Regions from separate parts of the Mycolicibacterium parafortuitum genome, predicted to be linked through region 1. Evidence: predicted binding sites of a transcription regulator. Region 1 holds the regulator's gene; the other holds the start of a gene.
What was found. The regulator HspR, encoded in region 1, represses chaperone genes until heat shock. The targets are predictions, from matches to a motif close to ANNTGAGTNNNNNNNACTCANNT.
Positions count from the first base shown of each region.

Region 2: a site for HspR is predicted at 1,818-1,840, ahead of lon (endopeptidase La). Genes of this name have one in related genera too.

Region 1 covers NZ_AP022598.1:900,668-911,687, reverse strand. Annotated here, with positions in the region: gene NTM_RS04280 (mycothione reductase) at 1-394, opposite strand, end outside; gene NTM_RS04275 (hypothetical protein) at 445-990, opposite strand; gene dnaK (molecular chaperone DnaK) at 1,187-3,052, shown strand; gene grpE (nucleotide exchange factor GrpE) at 3,049-3,678, shown strand; gene dnaJ (molecular chaperone DnaJ) at 3,724-4,908, shown strand; gene NTM_RS04255 (heat shock protein transcriptional repressor HspR) at 4,908-5,273, shown strand; gene NTM_RS04250 (aldose 1-epimerase) at 5,356-6,258, opposite strand; gene NTM_RS04245 (FAD-binding oxidoreductase) at 6,283-7,449, opposite strand; gene NTM_RS04240 (hypothetical protein) at 7,466-8,494, opposite strand; gene NTM_RS04235 (TetR/AcrR family transcriptional regulator) at 8,591-9,217, shown strand; gene NTM_RS04230 (GAP family protein) at 9,206-9,883, opposite strand; gene NTM_RS04225 (VOC family protein) at 10,003-10,356, shown strand; gene NTM_RS04220 (LLM class flavin-dependent oxidoreductase) at 10,374-11,020, opposite strand, start outside.
Region 2 covers NZ_AP022598.1:4,258,652-4,269,671, reverse strand. Annotated here, with positions in the region: gene NTM_RS20305 (esterase family protein) at 1-834, shown strand, start outside; gene NTM_RS20300 (SDR family oxidoreductase) at 987-1,739, opposite strand; gene lon (endopeptidase La) at 1,869-4,199, shown strand; gene NTM_RS20290 (TfoX/Sxy family protein) at 4,301-4,633, shown strand; gene NTM_RS20285 (endonuclease) at 4,670-5,302, shown strand; gene NTM_RS20280 (hypothetical protein) at 5,343-5,921, shown strand; gene NTM_RS20275 (malate dehydrogenase) at 5,936-6,931, shown strand; gene NTM_RS20270 (acetyl-CoA acetyltransferase) at 6,932-8,407, opposite strand; gene NTM_RS20265 (phosphoketolase family protein) at 8,718-11,020, shown strand, end outside.

The sequences.
Region 1 (11,020 bases):
GACGTCCGGGTTCGGTGAACCGGGCGTGCCCCTTGTAGACGGTGACGAAATCGCTGTCGCGGCGGCCCTGTTCGCCGTCGGCGGCGAGCTCGTCGGTGCGGCCGAACACCCGGTCCCGCAAGGCGGTCCAGCGCAGCCGAGGCTCTGCTCCTCGCGCGAGCGCTCGTCGGTGGACGTCCGCGTCGATGTCGATGTCGAAGTCCGCCGCGCCTGCGACGGTGTCGGCGACCTGGGCGCTGTAGGACAACATCTTCGACGGGATGCAGCCGTGGTTGACGCAGGTGCCACCGAACTTGCGGTCGTCGATGATCGCGACGTCGAGGCCGGAGAACCGGTCGTCGACGACCATGTTTCCCGACCCCGCGCCGATGACGACCAGATCGTGGGTGCGCACCCGCCTGCTGTTCCCGGAAGCTGACGGATGTCAAACCCCCGGTGGCGACCTCAGAACGCCTCGACGCCCTCCACCGCGATGGCCATGCCGTGGCCGGTGCGGTCGTTGGTGAAGCGGGTGCCCATCTCGTCGGCCTCGATCGTCCAGCCGACCGCGGAGTAGGTGCGGTAGTCCAGGGTCACCGCCGGGATCGCCCCGAGGTTGCCGAGCACCCACTGCAGGTCACCGTCGGCGTTGATGCGGACTCCGTTGGCCGGCAGCCCGTCGACCTCGGGGGCGTTGCTGAACGCGGACTCGCAGCCGACCTCCTGCGCGTCGAGCTGGCATCGGGTCTTGCCCGATTTCGTCTCGATGAAGACGTAGCCACCCTGCGGTCGCAGCACCTCGCCGCCGGACCGGGGCGGCGCACTCGGCGCCGGCGAGGCCGGGGTGGACGGTGCCGGGGAGGATGGCCTGGTCGGGCGCGGCGTCGGGAAGTCGGGTTCGGTGAACGTCGTGTCACCGGCGCGGGTGGCGGTGCCGTCCACCACGGACTGGCATCCGGCGAGCAGTGCCGCCGATGCGAGCGCTCCCGCCACGATCAGCCGCGTCCTCATCGATCGCCAGCCTACGCAGTTTGTTGCACAAGTGACGGAAGTGACGCGGGAACAAAATCCGTGCCCACCCTGTTGAGCATTTCGACAAGTTGAGTGACATCGACTCAAGTTAGGCTTGACACGGCACCGCCGGGAGGAGCAGTCTTGAGTGCGGTGCACTCAGACCAAGGCAACAGCTATTCAGGAGGCAGTAACTATGGCTCGTGCGGTCGGTATCGACCTCGGGACCACCAACTCCGTCGTCGCAGTACTGGAGGGTGGCGACCCCGTCGTCGTCGCAAACTCTGAGGGCTCCCGGACCACGCCGTCGGTCGTCGCGTTCGCGCGCAACGGCGAGGTGCTGGTCGGTCAGCCCGCCAAAAACCAGGCCGTCACCAACGTCGACCGGACCATCCGGTCGGTCAAGCGTGAGATCGGCACCGATTGGACGGTGGAGATCGACGGCAAGAACTACACGCCGCAGGAGATCAGCGCGCGCGTGCTGATGAAGCTCAAGCGCGACGCGGAGGCCTACCTCGGCGAGGACATCACCGACGCGGTGATCACCGTTCCCGCGTACTTCAACGACGCCCAGCGTCAGGCCACCAAGGACGCCGGCCAGATCGCCGGCCTCAACGTGCTGCGCATCGTCAACGAGCCGACCGCGGCCGCGTTGGCCTACGGCCTCGACAAGGGTGAGAAGGAACAGACCATCCTGGTGTTCGACCTCGGTGGTGGCACGTTCGACGTGTCGCTGCTGGAGATCGGCGAGGGTGTGGTCGAGGTGCGCGCCACCTCCGGCGACAACCACCTCGGTGGCGACGACTGGGACGACCGGATCGTCGAATGGCTCGTCGACAAGTTCAAGGGCACGTCGGGCATCGACCTGACCAAGGACAAGATGGCGATGCAGCGGCTGCGTGAAGCCGCCGAGAAGGCCAAGATCGAACTGAGCTCGAGCCAGAGCACGTCGATCAACCTGCCCTACATCACCGTCGACGCGGACAAGAACCCGCTGTTCCTCGACGAACAGCTGACGCGGTCGGAGTTCCAGCGCATCACCCAGGATCTGCTGGACCGCACCCGTAAGCCGTTCCAGTCCGTGATCAAGGACGCCGGTATCTCGGTCTCCGACATCGACCACGTGGTGCTGGTGGGTGGTTCCACCCGGATGCCCGCGGTCACCGATCTGGTCAAGGAACTGACCGGCGGCAAGGAGCCCAACAAGGGCGTGAACCCGGACGAGGTCGTCGCCGTGGGCGCCGCGCTGCAGGCCGGTGTGCTCAAGGGTGAGGTGAAAGACGTTCTGCTGCTTGACGTCACCCCGCTGTCGCTCGGTATCGAGACCAAGGGCGGCGTGATGACCAAGCTCATCGAGCGCAACACCACGATCCCGACCAAGCGGTCGGAGACCTTCACCACCGCCGACGACAACCAGCCGTCGGTGCAGATCCAGGTCTATCAGGGCGAGCGTGAGATCGCCGCGCACAACAAGCTGCTCGGCAGCTTCGAGCTGACCGGTATCCCGCCGGCTCCGCGCGGTGTCCCCCAGATCGAGGTCACCTTCGACATCGACGCCAACGGCATCGTCCACGTGACGGCCAAGGACAAGGGCACCGGCAAGGAGAACACGATCAAGATCCAGGAAGGCTCCGGCCTGTCCAAGGAGGAGATCGACCGGATGGTCAAGGACGCCGAGGCGCACGCCGAGGAGGACCGCAAGCGTCGCGAAGAGGCCGACGTCCGCAACCAGGCCGAGTCGCTGGTCTACCAGACGGAGAAGTTCGTCAAGGAGCAGCGCGAGGCCGAAGGCGGATCGAAGGTTCCCGAGGACACCTTGACCAAGGTCGACGCCGCGATCGCCGACGCCAAGACCGCACTTGCCGGCACCGACATCGGCGCCATCAAGTCGGCCATGGAGAAGCTCGGCGAGGAGAGCCAGGCCCTCGGCCAGGCGATCTACGAGGCGACCCAGGCCGAGCAGGCCGCGGGTGGCCCGGCCGGCGGATCCGCCGGCGGGTCGGCTTCCAACGATGACGTGGTCGACGCCGAGGTGGTTGAGGACGATCAGGAGCGCAAGTGAGCGACGCGGATCGAGTAGAGGAACCGATTACCGTCACTGACAAGCGGCGCATCGATCCCGAAACCGGGCAGGTGCGTGAGAATCCGACGCCCGAGCCGGCCCCCGGTGGGCCGGCCCCGGCCGCCGACGACACCGTCGGCGGCCCGGCTTCGGCCGACAGTGCCGAGGTCGAGGAGCTGAAGGCGACGCTGCAGCGGGTCAAGGCCGAGTACGACAACTACCGCAAACGCACCCTGCGCGATCAGCAGGCGATCGCCGAGCGGGCCAAGGCGTCGGCGCTGGTCGCGCTGCTGCCGGTTCTCGACGACCTCGACCGCGCCCGCAGTCACGGTGACCTGGAGGGCGGCCCGCTCAAGGCCGTTGCCGACAAACTCGCCGGTGCGCTTGAGGGGCTGGGCCTTTCGAGCTTCGGCGAGGAGGGCGACGAGTTCGACCCGGCGCTGCACGAGGCCGTGCAGCACGAGGGCGACGGAACGCACCCCGTGGTCGGCACCGTGATGCGGCGCGGTTACCGGGTCGGCGAGCAGGTCGTCCGGCACGCGATGGTCGGTGTCGTCGACACCGTGCCCGGCGCGTCCGGGGACGGTAATGCCGACGGCGGGCAGCAAGAGCCCGCAGAATCATGAGAATTGACGGAATCTAGATGAGAAAAGGTAAGGAGGTGACGCGGTATGGCCCAGCGTGAGTGGGTTGAGAAGGACTTCTACAAGGTGCTCGGCGTCGCCTCTGATGCCGACGAGAAGGAGATCAAGCGGGCCGCCCGCAAGATCCTCGCCGACAACCACCCTGACCGGAACCCGGGCAACGCCGAGGCCGAGGAGCGCTACAAGGCCGCCTCCGAGGCCAAGGAGGTGCTCACCGACGCCGCCAAGCGCAAGGAGTACGACGAGACGCGCCGCCTGTTCGCAGGCGGTGGCTTCGGTCGCGGGCGTTTCAGCGGCGGCGGTGGCGGTTTCGGTGGGTTCGGTGGAGACGGCGCCCAGGAGTTCAACCTCAACGATCTGTTCGACGCCGCCGGTCAGGCCGGCGGCGCGAACATCGGTGACCTCTTCGGCGGACTGTTCGGCCGCGGCGCACAGCAGCCGCGCCCGACCAGGCCGCGGCGCGGCAACGATCTCGAGACCGAGACGGAGCTGAGCTTCCTGGAGGCCACCAAGGGTGTCGCGATGCCGCTTCGGCTGACCAGCCCGGCGCCGTGCACGAACTGCCATGGCAGTGGTGCGCGGCCCGGCACCAGCCCGAAGGTGTGCCCGAACTGCAACGGCGCCGGTGTGATCAGCCGGAACCAGGGTGCGTTCGGGTTCTCTGAGCCGTGCACCGAATGCCGGGGCAGCGGCTCGATCATCGAGAACCCGTGCGAGGAGTGCAAGGGCACCGGGGTCACCACGCGTACCCGCACCATCAATGTGCGGATCCCACCGGGTGTCGAGGACGGACAGCGTATCCGGCTCGCCGGTCAGGGTGAGGCCGGGCTGCGTGGCGCGCCGTCGGGTGACCTGTATGTGACCGTCCACGTCCGGCCGGACAAGGTGTTCGGCCGCAACGGGGACGATCTCACGGTGAGTGTGCCCGTCAGTTTCCACGAATTGGCATTGGGGACAACGCTTTCGGTCCCGACCCTGGAAGGCAAGGTCGGGGTCCGGGTGCCGAAGGGCACCTCCGACGGCCGGATCCTGCGGGTGCGTGGCCGCGGCGTTCCGAAACGCGGTGGCGGACACGGCGATCTGCTGGTGACGGTGAAGGTGGCGGTGCCGCCGAATCTCGAAGGTGATGCCGCCGAGGCGCTGGAGGCGTACGCCAAGGCCGAGCGCGCTAGTGGGTTCGACCCCCGGGCGGGATGGGCGGGGAATGTCTGATGGCCGCCCGGAAGGAAGAAGCGCGCACATATCTGATCTCGGTGGCCGCCGAGCTGGCCGGTATGCATGCGCAGACCCTGCGCACCTATGACCGGCTCGGCCTGGTCACCCCGCAGCGCAGTTCCGGTGGTGGACGGCGTTATTCGCAGCGCGATGTGGACCTGCTGCGCGAGGTGCAGCGGTTGTCGCAGGACGAGGGCGTCAACCTCGCCGGGATCAAACGCATCATCGAGCTGACCAACCAGGTCGAGGCGCTGCAGGCGCGGGTGCGCGAGCTCAGCGACGAGGTCGAGCGATTGCGGTCCCAGCCGCGGCCCAAGAGCACCGCGCTGGTGGTGTGGCAGCCGCGTAATCAGCAGCGCTAGACCGCTCACCGCCGAAATTGCGTTCCGGCAGGAGTCTTCTCGAAGTTCCTCTGCTGGAATGCAATTCCGGCGGTCTTGTCGGCTAGGAGACCTTGATCCGGAACTGTGCGACCGCCGACTCGCCGGGCTGCACCTCGCGGTAGCCGCCCCGGCGCAGCGCATCGGTCGCGGCGGCCATCGGCTCGAAGCACACGACATCGTCGTCGCCGGGTGCGTAGACCTGTGCGGCGGTGTAGCCCTGGTCGAAATGGACCTCGATGCGGCGTCCGCCGCCGGACAACGCGAACACCGAGCCCTCGGGGACCTCGTCGAATCCGTCGTCGATGAACCTGTCGCCCAACACGTCGGTGGCGGCCGGGCGCTGCTCGACGCGGCCGGTCGGGATGCCCCACGCGTTCACCGGCTGATACCGCATCGCCGGGGTCTCGATCTGCCACTGTGCCCGCGGTACACCCGGGAGCTGCAGGTACGGGTGGAACCCGAAGCACATCGGCACTCGCGCGCCGGTCGTCGCGGTCACCGTCGTCGTCACCGTCAGGGTGCGGTCACGCAGCGTGATGTCCAGCGTGAGCAGGTGCGGGAACGGGAAGGTCGCCAGCAGCGCGGGCCGCGCCGCGAAATCCAGTTCGGCCGTCAGCTGCGACTCCAGCAGCGTGGTCACCGTCCAGTCCCGGTAGCCGCCCAACGTGCCGTGGATCGGCACGCCGTGCTGATCGGTGCGTACCCCGCCGGTGCCGGGGGTCAGCGTCACGACCGCGCCGTCCACGCCGTACCCCATGCTGCTCAGCCGGTTGGCCCACGGGTACAGGATCGGGATGCCCATGGTCTTGTGGTTGGACACGTAGGCCTGCAGGCCGCGGCGCTGACCGAGCAGTTCGACCCCGTCGTCGGACAGCGAGGTCGCGACCATGCCGGCGATCGGGACATAGGTCGCGGTCAGCGCCGACGACGGATCACGCAGCGTGACGGTTTCGAACTCCTCCATGACAGCGATCCTGCCATGCGGGGCTCAGTCGGCCAGCGGATCGTGCTGGATCCTTTCCGCAGGTGCGCCTTTGGCGATCAACGCAGCCTTGGTGGCTCGCACCATCTCCGCGCGTCCACACAGCAGGATCTGACGATCACCCCAGCTGCCGTAGCGTGTCACCACCTCGGGCAACAGGCCGGTCTGGCGTACATGCAGCCCGCGCGGCGGGGTGTTGTCGGGGTAGTCGCCGGCCCACGGCGGATCGAAGTTCAGCTCCGACACCGGAGTCACCGACAGCCACGGATTCATCGATGCGATCTCCCACAGCGTGCGCAGATCGTAGAGCTCGCACGGATACTTCGCGCCGAAGAACAGATGCACGCGCGGGTTCACCGCGTACCGGGCCAGATCCATGATCAGCGCACGCAGCGGTGCGAGCCCGGTGCTGCCCGCGACCATCAGCACGTCGCCGCCGTCACGGTCGACGTGCATGCCGCCGTGCGGATTGGCCAGCCGCCACCGGTCCCCGGGCCGGGCCTCGCCGACGATGGCGTGGCTGACCATGCCGCCCGGCACCGAGCGCACGTGGAACTCGACATGGCCCTGCGGGTCGGCCGGCATGGCCGGGCTCAGGTATCGCCACCGGCGCGGCCACTGCGGCACCTGCACCGGCAGGTACTGCCCCGGGTGGTAACTCAGCGGGTGATCCATCTTCAGCCGCACCACCGCCACGTCACGGGTGGGCCGCAGGTGCTCGAGGACGGTGCCGTCGCAGAACGGGGGAGTGGACTCGGCATCGGCCGCCCCGTTCATCACCTCCACGGCCAGGGTGAGCACGTCGGAGACGGCCTCGGCCAGCCGGGCGTCCCACCGGTCGGCCAGCGCGGCGCGCACGGTGGCCACCAGCGCATCCTTGAACGCCGCGTAATGCGCCGGGGTGACGCCGTACTTGCGGTGGTCGCGGCCCAGCTGGGCGAGGAACGCGACGGGCTCCTCCGCGCGCTGGGCGATCAGCTCGTCGCACAACCAGCACATCGCCTGCGCGAAGACCCGGCGCTGGGTGGCCATGTCCGGCGGGAACAGGTCGCGGGCGGACAAGTCGGCGGCGAACCATCGCGTGTAGAAATCGCCGACGAGTTGCTCGGACCCGAGCGCGGGATCGAACGCGTCCCTGAGGATGCGCACCGAGTCGCGGTCTTCGAGTCCCACGCCGGACGATCCTAGGTCAGGAAGCTGTGCCCTTGCCCTGCCGAACAGCGGCGGCCACGGTCAGCCCGATGCCGAACAGCACCCAGCAGGCCAGCACCGCGATCGCTGTCGTCGCGCCGCGGCCGTCGAATGCGGCCGCCGAGCGCAGCAGCGTCGCGGTCGCGCCCTGCGGCATCAGTTGGCCGAATTGTCCCCACCCCGACGGCAGCATCTCCGGCGCGCTCGCGAGGCCGGACAGCGGATTGCCGACCAGCAGGGCCAGCGCCGTCCCGACGCCGAGCCCGATCCTGCCGAACAGCGAGCCGAGACCGAGTACGGTCAGCGCCGCGGCCGCGATGCCCAGCGCCAGCGCGGCCGACACATCCCACAAACCGGTCTCGATCGATCCGAGCACGAACCGCAGCAGCGCCGCGATCGTGACGCCTGCGACGGCGGCGAACACCATCGTCGCGGCCAGCCGGGTCCATATCTCGCGGGGCAGCGCGAGGACGAGCGCGATGGCGGGCAGGATGCCGGCCAGCGTGATGGGCAGCGCGGATGCGGCCAGCCCGGCGCCGCGGGGATCGCGAGCCGTCGGCGGCGCGAGGTCCTCGGTCTGCAATTGCATCCCGGTCTGGTGACTCAGCTGCGTGCCGATCTGGGTCAGCAACTGCGCGACCACCGGGCCAGCCTGGGTGGCCACCAGCAAGGTGGGCTGCTCGCCGGGCGAGCTCGGAAAAACAAAGCCGCCGTAGACATCCCGGCTCCTGATCGCATCGCGCAGCGCGTCCTCGCCCGGGAAGAACGTCACCGCGAATGCGCCCGGCGCCCTCTCGTCGAGAGTCTGGGCCACCTGACTGCCGGCGGCATCTGGTCCGGCGGCGCCGATCGGCACATCGTGGGGGCCGGACTTCACCGCGGGTAGCGCGAACGCGATTGCGACGAGTGCGAGCAGTGTGGTGACGGCGACGACGATGCCCGTCGCGCGCGCGGCGGCCGGTGCGCCGTGGACGGAGACCCGGTGAACGGAGACCCCGCGGCCGGTGGGTGTGTCGGTCGACGACATGGCGACCCCCTTTTCACTGGATGTTGAATTCTATTTGCCGAGCGTAAGCCCGGGCGGCGTCTAATTCAATAGATGTTGAAATGCTAGGGTGGCCAGGTGCCCCGACCTGCCGAGACGACCCGCCGTCGCGGGAGGCGCAAGGGCGATCCGGTGTCCCGCGACGCCGTGCTCGCCGCGGCGAAGGCCCGCTTCAGCCAGGACGGATTCGAGAAGACGACCCTGCGCGCGATCGCCAAGGACGCCGGCGTCGACGCGTCGATGGTGCTGTACCTGTTCGGTTCCAAGGAGGAACTGTTCCGGGAGTCGCTGCGGCTGATCCTCGATCCCGAGGTGCTGGTGGCCGCACTGACCGGGGACGAGGGCGACATCGGCACCCGGATGGTGCGGACCTACCTGGGCATCTGGGAGGCGCCCGACAGCGCCGCGACGATGCGCGCGATGCTGTCGTCGGCGACGTCGAACCCTCATGCCCACACCGCGTTCCGGGAGTTCATGCAGCACTACGTGCTGACCGCGGTCTCGGGTGTGCTCGGCGGCGACGAACAGGCCAGGCTGCGCGCGCTGCTGGCGGCCTCCAGCCTGGTGGGCACGGCGATGCTGCGCTATCTGATCGAGGTGCCGCCACTGTCGGAACTGGCCACCGAGCAGGTGGTGACGCTGGTCGCGCCGACGGTCACGCGGTACCTGACGGCCGACGCCGACGAACTCGGGTTACCCCAGTAGCGCGTGAATACCCTTGTACAGCACCAGAAGACCGATCACGATCAGGATCACCGCGATCAGCGTCGCGTGCTGGCGCTCCATCCAGGCGCGCACCCGGTTCAGTTTCGGGTCGAGACGCTCACCCGTGACGGCGTACGCCAGGATCGGCGCCGCCACCGTCGAGCCCGCCACCAGCACGAACCACACCACCGCCAGCCACACCTCAGGCGCGGCGATGCCTGACGAGCCCATCGCCAAACCCGCTGCGGCGCAGATGAACAGGACCTTCGGGTTGAGCACGGTCAGCGCCGCCGCGGTCACCGCGGCCTTGCCCGGGGTCAGGGAACCGATCCGCCGCATCCACCCCGGCATGTGTTCGGAGGTCGCGCGCTTGGCCCAGCGGTAGACGCCGAACACGATCAGCGCCGCGCCGATGACGATGCGCAACCAGGACGCCCAACTCGGCGGCTGGGTGCCGACGCCGCCGACGAGGTTGGACAGCTGCAGGAACACGGCGGTCAACGCGGCGATGCCCAGCAGCCACCCGGCCAGGAACGCCAACCCGGTCGGTCGCGGCTTCGGCGTGCTCAGCACCAGCACCGCGGGGATGATCGACAGCGGCGACAGCGCGATGACGAGACCGAGCGGGATGAGCTCGGTCAGAATGGATCCCCAGGTACCCGACACCCCGAGAACGTAGCAAGCGGCGTCCCCTGCGCGCCGAATGGGGAGCGGCGCGACACGCAGTACCGATGAGTTCGGCGGGGTTCCCCGGTCGGTACCCATGACGAGAAAAGGGGAACCGTATGTCGATCACCCACGTCCTCGCGGTTGTGCACGTCACGGACATCGCCAGGAGCAGGCGCTGGTATGCCGACCTGTTCGGCAGACCCGAGGACAACAACCCGATGCCGTCGCTGGTCGAGTGGCAGGTATTGCCGGGTGCCTGGGTGCAGATCTTCCACGACCCGGACAGAGCCGGGACGGACGAATGTAACCTCGCAGTCCACGATCTGGAGGAGCGCCTAGCCGAACTGCGGGCCCGGGGTGTGGAGCCCGGCGACATCGTCGAGGCGAACAGAGGCGTGCGACTGTCCCGGTTCCCGGATCCCGACGGCAACATCATCAGCCTCATCGGTGGGTTCCGGGTCGAGTACTGACGACCCCGCGCGACCGGCTAATCGGCCCGGATGTTCTCCCGCAGTGTCGTTCCCGGGTAACCGGTCCGGTACCGGCCGCGCCGCTGCAACTCGGGCACCACCAGGTCGACGAACTCCTCGAAGCACCCGGGCGTATAGGTGGCCAGCAGCATGAAACCGTCGGCGCCGCCGTCGTCGAGGAACCTCTCCAACTGGTCGGCGACCGCCTCCGGGGTGCCGATCACCTGCGGCATCGAGAACCGGAACGCGTAGATGTCGGCCGCCTCGGCAACGGTGACCTTCTCGCCCGCGCCGGTCGCGACCAACGCGTCCTTGACGCCCTGGATGCCCGGCACCGGGATCTCGTCGAGCGGAGCCGACGGGTCGAACGTGGAGAAGTCCACGCCCAGTTGGCCCGACAGCATCGCCAGCGACGCCTCCGGCCGAAGGAGCGACCGCAGATGGTCGGCCTTCTCCTGTGCCTCGCGTTCGGTCGCCCCGACGATCACCTGCGCGCCGTAGTACAGCTTCACCGACTCCGGATCGCGTCCGGCCGAGGCGACCCGCGAGCGGATGTCGTCGGAGTACGCGCGCATCGAGGCCACCGTCGGCTGGATCGCGAAGATCGCCTCGGCGGTCGCCGCTGCGAACTGCCTGCCCGGTTCACTGGCGCCCGCCTGCCACA
Region 2 (11,020 bases), 3.4 Mb from region 1:
TCCCCGTCGATGAACCGCGACATCCGTATCCAGTTCCAGGGCGGCGGGCCGAACGCGGTCTACCTGCTCGACGGTTTGCGGGCGCAGGAGGACTACAACGGCTGGGACATCAACACCCCGGCGTTCGAGTGGTTCTACCAGTCCGGTCTGTCGACGATCATGCCCGTCGGCGGCCAGTCGAGCTTCTACAGCGACTGGTACCAGCCCTCACGCGGCAACGGGCAGAACTACACCTACAAGTGGGAGACGTTCCTGACCCAGGAGCTGCCCGCATGGCTGGAGGCCAACCGCGGCGTGTCCCGGACCGGCAATGCGGTCGTGGGTCTGTCGATGGCCGGTAGCGCCGCACTGACCTACGCGATCCACCATCCGCAGCAGTTCATCTACGCGGGCTCGCTGTCGGGCTTCCTGAACCCGTCCGAGGGCTGGTGGCCGATGCTGATCGGGCTGGCGATGAACGACGCGGGCGGCTTCAACGCCGAGAGCATGTGGGGTCCGTCCTCGGATCCGGCGTGGAAGCGCAACGACCCGATGGTCAACATCAACCAGCTGGTCGCCAACAACACCCGCATCTGGGTGTACTGCGGCACCGGCACCCCGTCTGACCTGGACACCGGAACCCCGGGCCAGAACCTGATGGCCGCGCAGTTCCTCGAAGGGTTCACGCTGCGCACCAACATCGCGTTCCGCGACAACTACATCGCGGCCGGTGGCACCAACGGCGTGTTCAACTTCCCGCCGGCGGGCACCCACAGCTGGGGCTACTGGGGACAGCAGCTGCAGCAGATGAAACCGGACATCCAGCGGGTTCTGGGGGCTCAGGCCACGGCCTAGCACCCACCCCACACCCAGAGAGCCTGCCGTTTCCCCCGAGCGGCAGGCTCTCTGCTGTGTGCGGGCGGGCACCCCCCCGGTTTCGCCGAACTGAGGTTCCCGGTTGTGGTTTGACCCGAAATCACGACCAGGAATCCCAGTTCGGCGAAAACTCAGCCCTGGACGGTCGGGCGGATCGTCAGATCGCCGATCTCCACGCCGTCGGGCTGCTCGATGACGAACGCGACGGCGCGGGCCACCGCGTCCGGGTCCAGGCCGAACGCGTCCATGTCGGCCCGGACCCGCCTGCGCAATTCGGGATCGGTGACAGACGCGTCGAGCTCGGTGTTCACAAAACCCGGAGAGATCGACGTCGTGCGGATGACGCCGTCGGTCGACTCCTGCCGCAGCGCCTCCATCACCGTGCGGACCGCGTTCTTCGTCGCGGCGTACACCCCCTGGCCCGGCACGATCTTCAGCCCCGACGTCGACACCGTGGTCACGAAATGGCCGCGCCCCTGACGCCGGAAAACCGGTGTCGCCGAGGCGAACCCGTGCAGAACGCCACGCAGGTTGACGTCGACCATCGCCATCCAGTCCGCGACGTCGCCGTCGGCGATCGGGCCGGTCGCCGCGATCCCGGCATTGCCGACCAGGACGTCGAGGCGCCCGTACTCGGCGACGGCGGCGGCGACGAGCGCGTCCAGGTCCGCGGCCCGGGTGACGTCGGTCGCGGTGACGACGACCTGCGCCCCGGCCGCGCGCAACTCGTCGGCGAGCGCATCCAGCCGATCCACCCGGCGCGCTCCGAGCACGAGCCGCGCGCCGCGCGCCGCCAGCCGGCGGGCCGTCGCCGCCCCGATCCCGCTGCTCGCGCCGGTGATCGCGACGACCTTTCCGGTGATGCCGTCCTCGTGCTCGGTCATACGGGCTACGACCATTGCCCGCCGCCCGCTATTCCGCTGCGGGCGAAATGCCCGGGGAACAAAAGGTGAGCGCCACAAGGTTGAGTCGAGCAGGTTCAACTTTGGGTTGAACGTACCCCAGGAGGATTGATGCCTGAAGCTTTGCAAGTCCCCGTGCACTTCGTCGCCGAACCGATCGTTCTGCCCGGGATGGTCGTCCCGATCGAACTGGATGACGCCGCCCGCGCCGCGGTCGACGCCGCGCAGGCCAGTGAGTCCGGCAAGCTGCTGATCGCGCCGCGCCTCGACGACCGCTACCCCACCTACGGTGTGCTGGCATCGGTCGTGCAGGTCGGGCGTCTGCCCGGCGGCGGTGCGGTCGCGGTGGTGCGCGGCGAGAAACGCGCCCACATCGGATCCGGCGCCAGCGGCCCCGGCACCGCGCTGTGGGTGCTCGTCGAGGAAGTCGCCGAACCCGCGACCACCGACGAGACCAAAACGCTTGCCGCCGAATACAAGAAGCTGTTGCTGGCGATGCTGCAGCGCCGCGAGGCATGGCAGATCGTCGACGTGGTCAACAAGATCACCGACCCTTCCGCGCTGGCCGACACCGCCGGCTACGCGTCCTACCTCAGCGACGTGCAGAAGCGTCAGCTGCTGGAGACCGAGAACGTCGACGAGCGGCTGCGGCTGCTCATCGGCTGGACCGGTGACCATCTGGCCGAGACCGAGGTCAACGACAAGATCGCCGAGGACGTCCGAACCGGCATGGAGAAGCAGCAGAAGGAATTCCTGCTGCGCCAGCAACTCGCGGCGATCCGCAAGGAGCTCGGTGAGCTCGACGAGAACGGTGACGAGTCGACCGACGACTACCGGGCCCGCGTCGAGGCCGCCGATCTGCCCGAGAAGGTGCGCGAGGCGGCCCTGCGTGAAGTCGGCAAGCTGGAGCGGTCCAGTGAGCAGAGCCCGGAGGGCGGCTGGATCCGCACCTGGCTCGACACCGTGCTGGACCTGCCGTGGAACGTGACCACCGAGGATTCGACGGATCTGAAGTCCGCCCGGGAGATCCTCGACGCCGACCATCACGGCCTCGAGGACGTCAAGGACCGCATCGTCGAGTACCTCGCCGTGCGTGCCCGTCGCACCCAGCGCGGCATGTCCGTCGTCGGCGGTCGCGGTTCCGGCGCGGTCATGGTGCTCGCCGGCCCGCCCGGGGTCGGCAAGACCTCGCTCGGCGAGTCCGTCGCGCGCGCACTTGGCCGCAAGTTCGTCCGCGTCGCCCTCGGCGGCGTGCGCGACGAGGCGGAGATCCGGGGGCACCGGCGCACGTACGTCGGCGCACTGCCTGGCCGCATCGTGCGGGCCATCGGCGAGGCGGGATCGATGAATCCCGTTGTGCTGCTAGACGAGATCGACAAGGTCGGCTCCGACTACCGCGGTGACCCGGCGGCCGCGCTGCTGGAGGTGCTGGATCCGGCGCAGAACCACACGTTCCGCGACCACTACCTGGATCTGGACCTGGACCTGTCCGACGTGGTGTTCCTCGCGACGGCCAACGTCATCGAGAACATCCCGACGGCACTGCTGGACCGGATGGAGCTGGTCGAGCTCGACGGTTACACCGCCGACGACAAGCTGGCGATCGCCCGCGACTTCCTGCTGCCGCGCCAGCGCGATCGTGCGGCGCTGACCGACGACGAGGTCACCGTCACCGACGCGGCGCTGCGCAAGATCGCCGCGGACTACACCCGCGAGCCCGGGGTGCGGCAGTTCGAACGGCTGCTGGCCAAGGCGATGCGCAAGGCGACGACGAAGCTCGCCGCCGGGTCTGGACCGATCGTCATCGACGAGGCCGATCTCGTCGCGTACCTGGGGCGTCCGCGCTTCACCCCGGAGTCGGCCGAGCGCACCGCGGTGCCCGGGGTCGCCACGGGTCTGGCGGTGACCGGTATGGGTGGTGACGTCCTCTACATCGAGGCCGGCGCGACCGATGGAGAGCCGGGACTGCAGCTGACCGGCCAACTGGGCGACGTGATGAAGGAGTCCGCGCAGATCGCGCTGTCCTACGTCCGCTCCCACGCGGCCAAACTCGGCGTCGACCCGAAGGCCCTGGACCGTCGCATCCACATCCACGTCCCCGCCGGTGCGGTGCCCAAAGACGGGCCGTCGGCAGGCGTGACGATGGTGACCGCGCTGGTCTCGATGGCCACCGGGCGCCAGGTGCGCGCCGACGTCGGGATGACCGGTGAGGTCACGCTCAACGGCCGGGTGCTGCCGATCGGCGGGGTGAAGCAGAAGCTGCTCGCCGCCCAGCGCGCCGGGTTGGGATGCGTGTTCATCCCTCAGCGCAACGAGGCGGATCTCGACGACGTGCCCGCCGACGTGCTGGAGGCACTCGACGTGCGGCCGATGACCGACGTCGCCGACATCGTCGCGCAGGCGCTGGTGCCTGCCGGCCAGGCGGAGCAGGTCGCCGCGTAAGGCCGCTCGGGAAGCTGCTGACGAAAGCGCGTGTTTGTACGCAGATGACCGCGTGTCACCGTACAGACACGCGCTTTCGCGGTGTCGGTTAGCGTCACCCCATGGCCTACGACACCGGCCTCGCCGACCGTGTCCGCGAACTGATCGCGTCCGAACGCGGAGTCGACGAGAAGAAGATGTTCGGCGGGCTGGCCTTCCTGATCGACGGCAACATGGCGGTCGTGGTCAGTTCACAGGGGGGTCTGATGATCCGGGTCCCACCCGAACAGACCGACGCGCTGGTGTCCCGCCGCCACGTCGAGCCGATGGTGATGTCAGGACGCGAGATGCGCGGCTGGTTGCGCGTGCACGCCGACGGGGTCGCGACGACCCGGCAGCTGTCGGCGTGGGTGGCCCGCGGCGTCGACCGCGCCAAGAGCCTGCCCGCCAAGTAGCGGATTCGATACCGCCGCACCGGGTAGCCGTCCGGCATGAGCCACGACGACACGACACGCAGGCTGCTCGAGGAGGCGGGCACCACCTACGCCGAGGAAGCCGGTATCACGCTCGCGGACACACCGATGCCGCTGTTCGAACTGCTGGTGCTGTGCATGCTGGCCAGCAAGCCGATCGACGCGACCGTCGCGACCCGGGCGGCCAGAGAGCTGTTCGGCCAGAAGCTGCGCACCCCCGCCGCGGTGCTCGACGCGGACCGCCGGACCATGATCGACGCGTTCGGCCGCGCCGGATACGCCCGTTACGACGAAAGCTCGGCGACCCGGCTGGTCGATATCGCGTCCGCGGTCCGCGACGACTACCACGGCGATCTGCGCGAGCTGGCCGCCCGCTGCGAGCAGGACCGCGACGCGGCCAAACGGCTGCTGAAGGAGTTCACCGGCATCGGCGACACCGGCGCCTCCATCTTCCTGCGCGAGGTGCAGGACGTCTGGACCTGGGTGCGGCCGTACTTCGACACTCGGGCCACCGCCGCGGCGAAAGACCTGGGCCTGCCGGGCGACCCCGACGAGCTGGCCAGTCTCGGCCGGGGTGAATGTGCCCGGCTCGCGGCCGCTTTGGTCCGGGTGTCACTCGACGACGAGCTGCGAGACACGATCGCGACGTAACCGGCGGATGGTCCAATGGGCTATGCGATACGTGATCCGCATGGCACTCGCCGGGACAGCCGTGCTCGGCGCGGGGTGTGCCGGACCGACCGTAGTCAACACCGAGGACGCGGCGCCGCCGGCGACGAACACCGCGACCGCTGCGCCGGCCACCACCCGCGCCACCAACGCCCACCTGGCCAACGCGTTCGACTTCGCCGCCGACGTCGACGGGCAGACCGGCTACTACTTCACCTCGCCGAGCGGACGGTGGGAGTGCGCGATCGTGCCACGGGTCCGCGCCGGGTGCCAGAACGCGCGTCCGTCGTCCCTCGGGATCGACGGGGCGCCCGACGAGGTGCCGGGGCCCGACGGTGAGCCGACCGCGCCGACCGCGATCGCCCTCGACCGTGCCGCCGGCCCGCGGTTCGCCGCACCCGCGCCGCCGGGCTTCGCGCTGGAGCCCGGACCCGCGCGCGTACTGCCGTTCAACCGGATCCTCGCGGCCGCCGGCTTCCGCTGCAATATCCAAGAGGCGAGCGGGATCTCGTGCCTGTCCGAGTCCAGCGGCAAGGGCTTCACGTTCTCCGCCGACAGCTACGCGCCCGTCTACACCGATGTGCCCGCCGACGCCCCCTGAGTAGGGTCGACACCATGCCGACCGACCAGCCGCCAGTCACCGTCGTCGTCACCGGCGCCGCCGGCCACATCGGATACGCGGCGCTGTTCCGCATCGCCGCCGGAGCCATGCTCGGCCGTGACACCCCGGTCATGTTGCGCCTGCTGGAGCTTCCCGACGCGGTGCGCGCCGCCGAGGGTGTGGTGATGGAACTCGACGACGGCGCCTTCCCGCTGCTGGCGGGTACCGAGATCTACGACGATCCGGTCCGGGCCTTAGACGGTGTCGAGGTGGCGCTGCTGATCGGCGCGAAGCCGCGCACCAAAGGCATGGAACGTGCCGACCTACTCGGTGCCAACGCACAGATCTTCGCGGCGGCCGGCCGCGCGCTCAACGCGGGCGCGGCGCCCGACGTCCGGGTGCTCGTGGTCGGAAACCCGGCGAACACCAACGCCCTCGTGGCCGCCGCCCACGCGCCTGACATTCCCGCCGAACGGTTCACCGCGCTGACCCGACTCGACCACAACCGTGCCGTGGCGGCGATGGCCCGGCACGCGAAGGTGCCGGTCACCGAGATCACCAGGATGACGATCTGGGGCAACCACTCGCCGACCCAGTATCCCGACATCTTCCACTCGACCGTGGGCGGTCGCGCCGGCGCGGACTACGCAGCCGACACCCGTTGGCTCACCGACGATTTCATCCCCACGGTGGCCCGCCGCGGAACCGCGATCATCGAAGCACGCGGAGCCAGCTCGGCGGCGTCGGCAGCCAACGGCGCCATCGACCACATCGACGACTGGGTGCACGGCACCCCCGCCGGTGACTGGACCTCAGTGGCGTTGCCCTCCCCCGGCGTCTACGGCGTCGATGAGGGGCTGGTGTGCTCGTTCCCGTGTCGCTCGGTCGACGGGCGCTGGCAGATCGTCGACGGGCTGGACATCAATCCGTTCTCGCGGGCGCGCGTCGACGCCTCCGTCGACGAGCTGCGCGCCGAGCGCGACGCCGTGGTCGCGCTCGGGCTGCTCTAGCTACGCCAGCGACGCGGTGCCGTCGGCGTTCACGCGCACGGTCGCCCCGGCGATGTCGTCGGTCACCGTGGTCTGCGCCTGGGCCGGGTCGGTGATCACCGCGAGGACGCGGGCGTCGTCGGGGGTGCGCACCGCCAGGAACGCCTTCTCGGGTTTGCCGTCGCGGTCGAACGGCGTCGTCCACGTCTCCACCCTGCCGTCGCCGCTCCAGTCCACCAGCTCGGCCCGGGTGGGTTCTGCATCGACCTCGGATTGCACGTCTTCCCAACGGAACTCGTGGGCCGGGGGCTCGGTGCCGTACACGCCGAAACTGTGCTTGGTCAGGTAGCCGCCGTTGGCGGTGATGAAGCCACGCTTGCCGGGCTGGGCGACCAGCTGCTCGGCCATCGTCGCGATCGAATGGGTCACGTAGTTGTTCCACGGCCCGCCCGCGAAGGTCAGCCCGCCGGTCACGGTCAGCGGCCGGTCCGCGTCGCCGACGGGTAGACCAAGTTCCCTGGCCGCGACCTGCACGGCCGATGGGAAGCACGAGTACACGTCGATCAGGTCCATGTCGTCGACGCCCGCGCCGGCCAGCTCCAGGGCCCGCTTGCCCGCGATGCGGATGGCCGGGCTGGTGTGGAACTCGGCCCGCTCGCCGATCGCGTAGGTATCGTGCGAATCGGCGCCGGCGTACGGGAAAACCCAACGCTCCGAGGGAATCTGGAGGTACTGGGCTTTCTCCACCGAGGTCAGGATCAGCACCGCACCCTGGTCGACCATGTTGTTGGAGTTCATCAGCTTGGTGTAGGGCCAGCTGATCATCCGGTTCTTCGGCGACGGCTGGAATATCTCCTCGGCGGTCAGCGCGTCGTGGCTCCACGCATGCGGGTTGGTCGCGGCGACCGCGGAGAACTGCGCCCACAGCGCACCGATGCGGCGGCGGTGCTCGTCGAAGGTCTCGCCGTTGGCGATGCGCACGGCCTGCTCGAACATCGGATACACGTAGGCGGGACGGTCCAGCCCGATCTTGGCGTCACCGGGTCCGGCCATCGGGAGGTTCTCGTCGGAACCCGGCGCCATCGGCACCGACTCGTCCTGGCGTGTCCCCTGCATCTTGTTGCCCGCCGCGCGGACCCGGGTCCGCGACCGCCAGGTCTCGCCGCCGGCGATCAGCACGACGTCGTGCTTGCCCTGCTGAATGTCCAGGCAGGCCAGGTTCACCAGGGTCTGGGGCACGTTGCCGCCGATCCCGGTGTAGCGGGTCTCGGCTTTCTCGGCGCCGATGCGCTGGGCGAGCAGCAGCCCGGGATCGCGGTAGCGCCACGACAGCAGGTTGACGATGCGCACGGCGTCGACCGCCTCCAGCACCCTGGGGTCGGCCGCCTCGCGGGCCGCGGCCACCATCAGGTCGACAGGCTCCACCGTCGCATCCTCGGTGTGCTGGTTCACCTGGCCGTAGCCGACGAGTACCGGGGTCCTGGGGTCGATGGGCATGACGGGAGGGGCCTCCTAGACGTTCTTCTGGTAGGCGAACAATATGCCGTCGGCGATCAGCCGATCGACCTGGTCGACGTCCGCCCTTAGGACTGTGCGGCAGATCTCACCGGAAAACCATCACGGCGGGCGTGGCCTTGTCGACGGGAGGCATTGCGTCCCTGGCCGATTCGGCCACACCGGTGCGGCGGGCCGGCTCATCGCGTAACGGGCGTTCTCGGACATCGACCGCCTGGGGACGCACCGAAGATTAACCTGCCGGCTTGCGGGTACGGGTTGACCGCACCCACAAGCGGAGTTGGATGGAGAGATGACGACCACGACCACGACCGCGACCACGCAACGCAATCCGCTCAGCGACGCGGAGCTCGACCGCGTGGACCGGTGGTGGCGCGCCGCCAACTACCTGTCGGTGGGCCAGATCTATCTACTGGACAACCCCCTGCTGCGGACCCCGCTGACCCGTGATGACGTCAAACCCCGACTGCTGGGCCACTGGGGCACCACGCCCGGTCTGAACTTCCTCTACGCCCACCTCAACCGCGCCATCAAGGAGCGCGAGCAGTCGACGATCTACGTGACCGGCCCCGGGCACGGCGGACCGGGTCTGGTGGCCAACGCGTATCTGGACGGCACGTACAGCGAGATCTACTCCGACATCACCCAGGACACCGAGGGTCTGCGCCGGCTGTTCCGGCAGTTCTCCTTCCCCGGGGGCATCCCGTCGCACGTCGCCCCCGAGACACCCGGCTCGATCCACGAGGGCGGCGAACTCGGCTATGCGCTGTCGCATGCGTACGGCGCCGCGTTCGACAACCCGGATCTGCTCGTCGCGGCCGTCGTCGGCGACGGCGAGGCCGAGACCGGGCCACTGGCCACCAGCTGGCACTCCAACAAGCTCGTCAACCCGGCCAAGGACGGCGTGGTGCTGCCGATCCTGCACCTCAACGGCTACAAGATCGCCAACCCGACGGTGCTGGCCCGCATCCCCACCGACGAACTCCGCAGCCTGATGGTCGGATACGGGCACAATCCGCACTTCTTCGAGGTCCCCGACGACGCCTCGGCGTCCGATCACGCTGACGCGCACCGCCGCTTCGCGGCGCTGCTCGACGACGTGCTGGACGAGATCGCGGCGATCAAGGCCCGCGCCACCGACGGCGACGAATCGCGGCCCGCCTGGCCGATGATCGTGTTCCGCACCCCGAAGGGCTGGACCGGGCCCGCCTACATCGACGGCAAGAAGACGACCGGTTCATGGCGGGCACACCAGGTGCCGCTGTCGAATGCCCGCGACACCGCCGAGCACCTCGGCGTGCTCGCCGACTGGCTGACCTCCTACCGCCCCGACGAACTGTTCGACGAAGACGGCGCACTGCTGCGCGACATCGCCGAGCTCGCCCCGCCCGGGACGCTGCGGATGAGCGACAACCCGCACGCCAACGGCGGCCTGCTGCTCAAAGACCTGCGGCTGCCGGACTTCCGGACGTTCGGCGTCGACGTGCCTGCCCCCGGCGCCAGCGTCGCCGAGGCCACCCGCGTGCTCGGGCAGTGGCTGACCGAGGTGATCAGGCTCAATCCGGACAACTTCCGCATCTTCGGGCCGGATGAGACCGCGTCGAACCGGCTCCAGGCCGTCTACGAGGCCACCGACAAACAGTGGGACGCCGAGTTCGTCGGGCCGGAGGTCGACGAGCACCTTGCCCGGGTCGGTCGGGTCGTGGAGATGCTCTCGGAGCACCAGTGTCAGGGCTGGCTGGAGGGCTACCTGCTGACCGGCAGGCACGGCCTGTTCAACTGCTACGAGGCGTTCATCCACATCATCGATTCGATGTTCAACCAGCACGCGAAGTGGCTCAAGGTCACCGACGAGATCCCGTGGCGACGGCCCATCGCGAGCCTGAACTACCTGCTGTCCAGTCACGTCTGGCGCCAGGACCACAACGGCTTCTCCCATCAGGACCCCGGTTTCATCGACCACGTCGTCAACAAGAGCGCCAAGGTGGTGCGGGTCTACCTGCCGCCGGACGCGAACACGCTGCTGTCCACCTACGACCACTGCCTGCGGTCGCGCCAGTACGTCAACGTCGTCGTGGCGGGCAAACAGCCGTCACCGCAGTTCCTGACCATGGAGCAGGCGGTCGCGCACTGCACCCGCGGGCTCGGCATCTGGGAGTGGGCGGGTTCTGAGGTCGTCGGCACCGACCCCGACGTGGTGCTCGCGTCGGCCGGCGACATCCCGACACTGGAGGCACTGGCGGCCGCCGACATCCTGCGGCAGCATCTGCCCGACCTGAAGGTCCGGTTCGTCAATGTGGTCGACCTGATGCGGTTGCAGGACGCGACCGAGCATCCGCACGGTCTGTCCGACCGCGACTTCGACATGATCTTCACCACCGACCGGCCGATCGTGTTCGCCTACCACGGCTACCCCTGGCTGATCCACCGGCTGACCTACCGCCGGGCCGGACACGACAATCTGCATGTGCGCGGCTACAAGGAGGAAGGCACCACCACGACACCGTTCGACATGGTGATGCTCAACGACCTCGACCGCTACCACCTGGTCATGGATGTGATCGATCGGGTGCCGACGCTCGGATCCCGATGCGC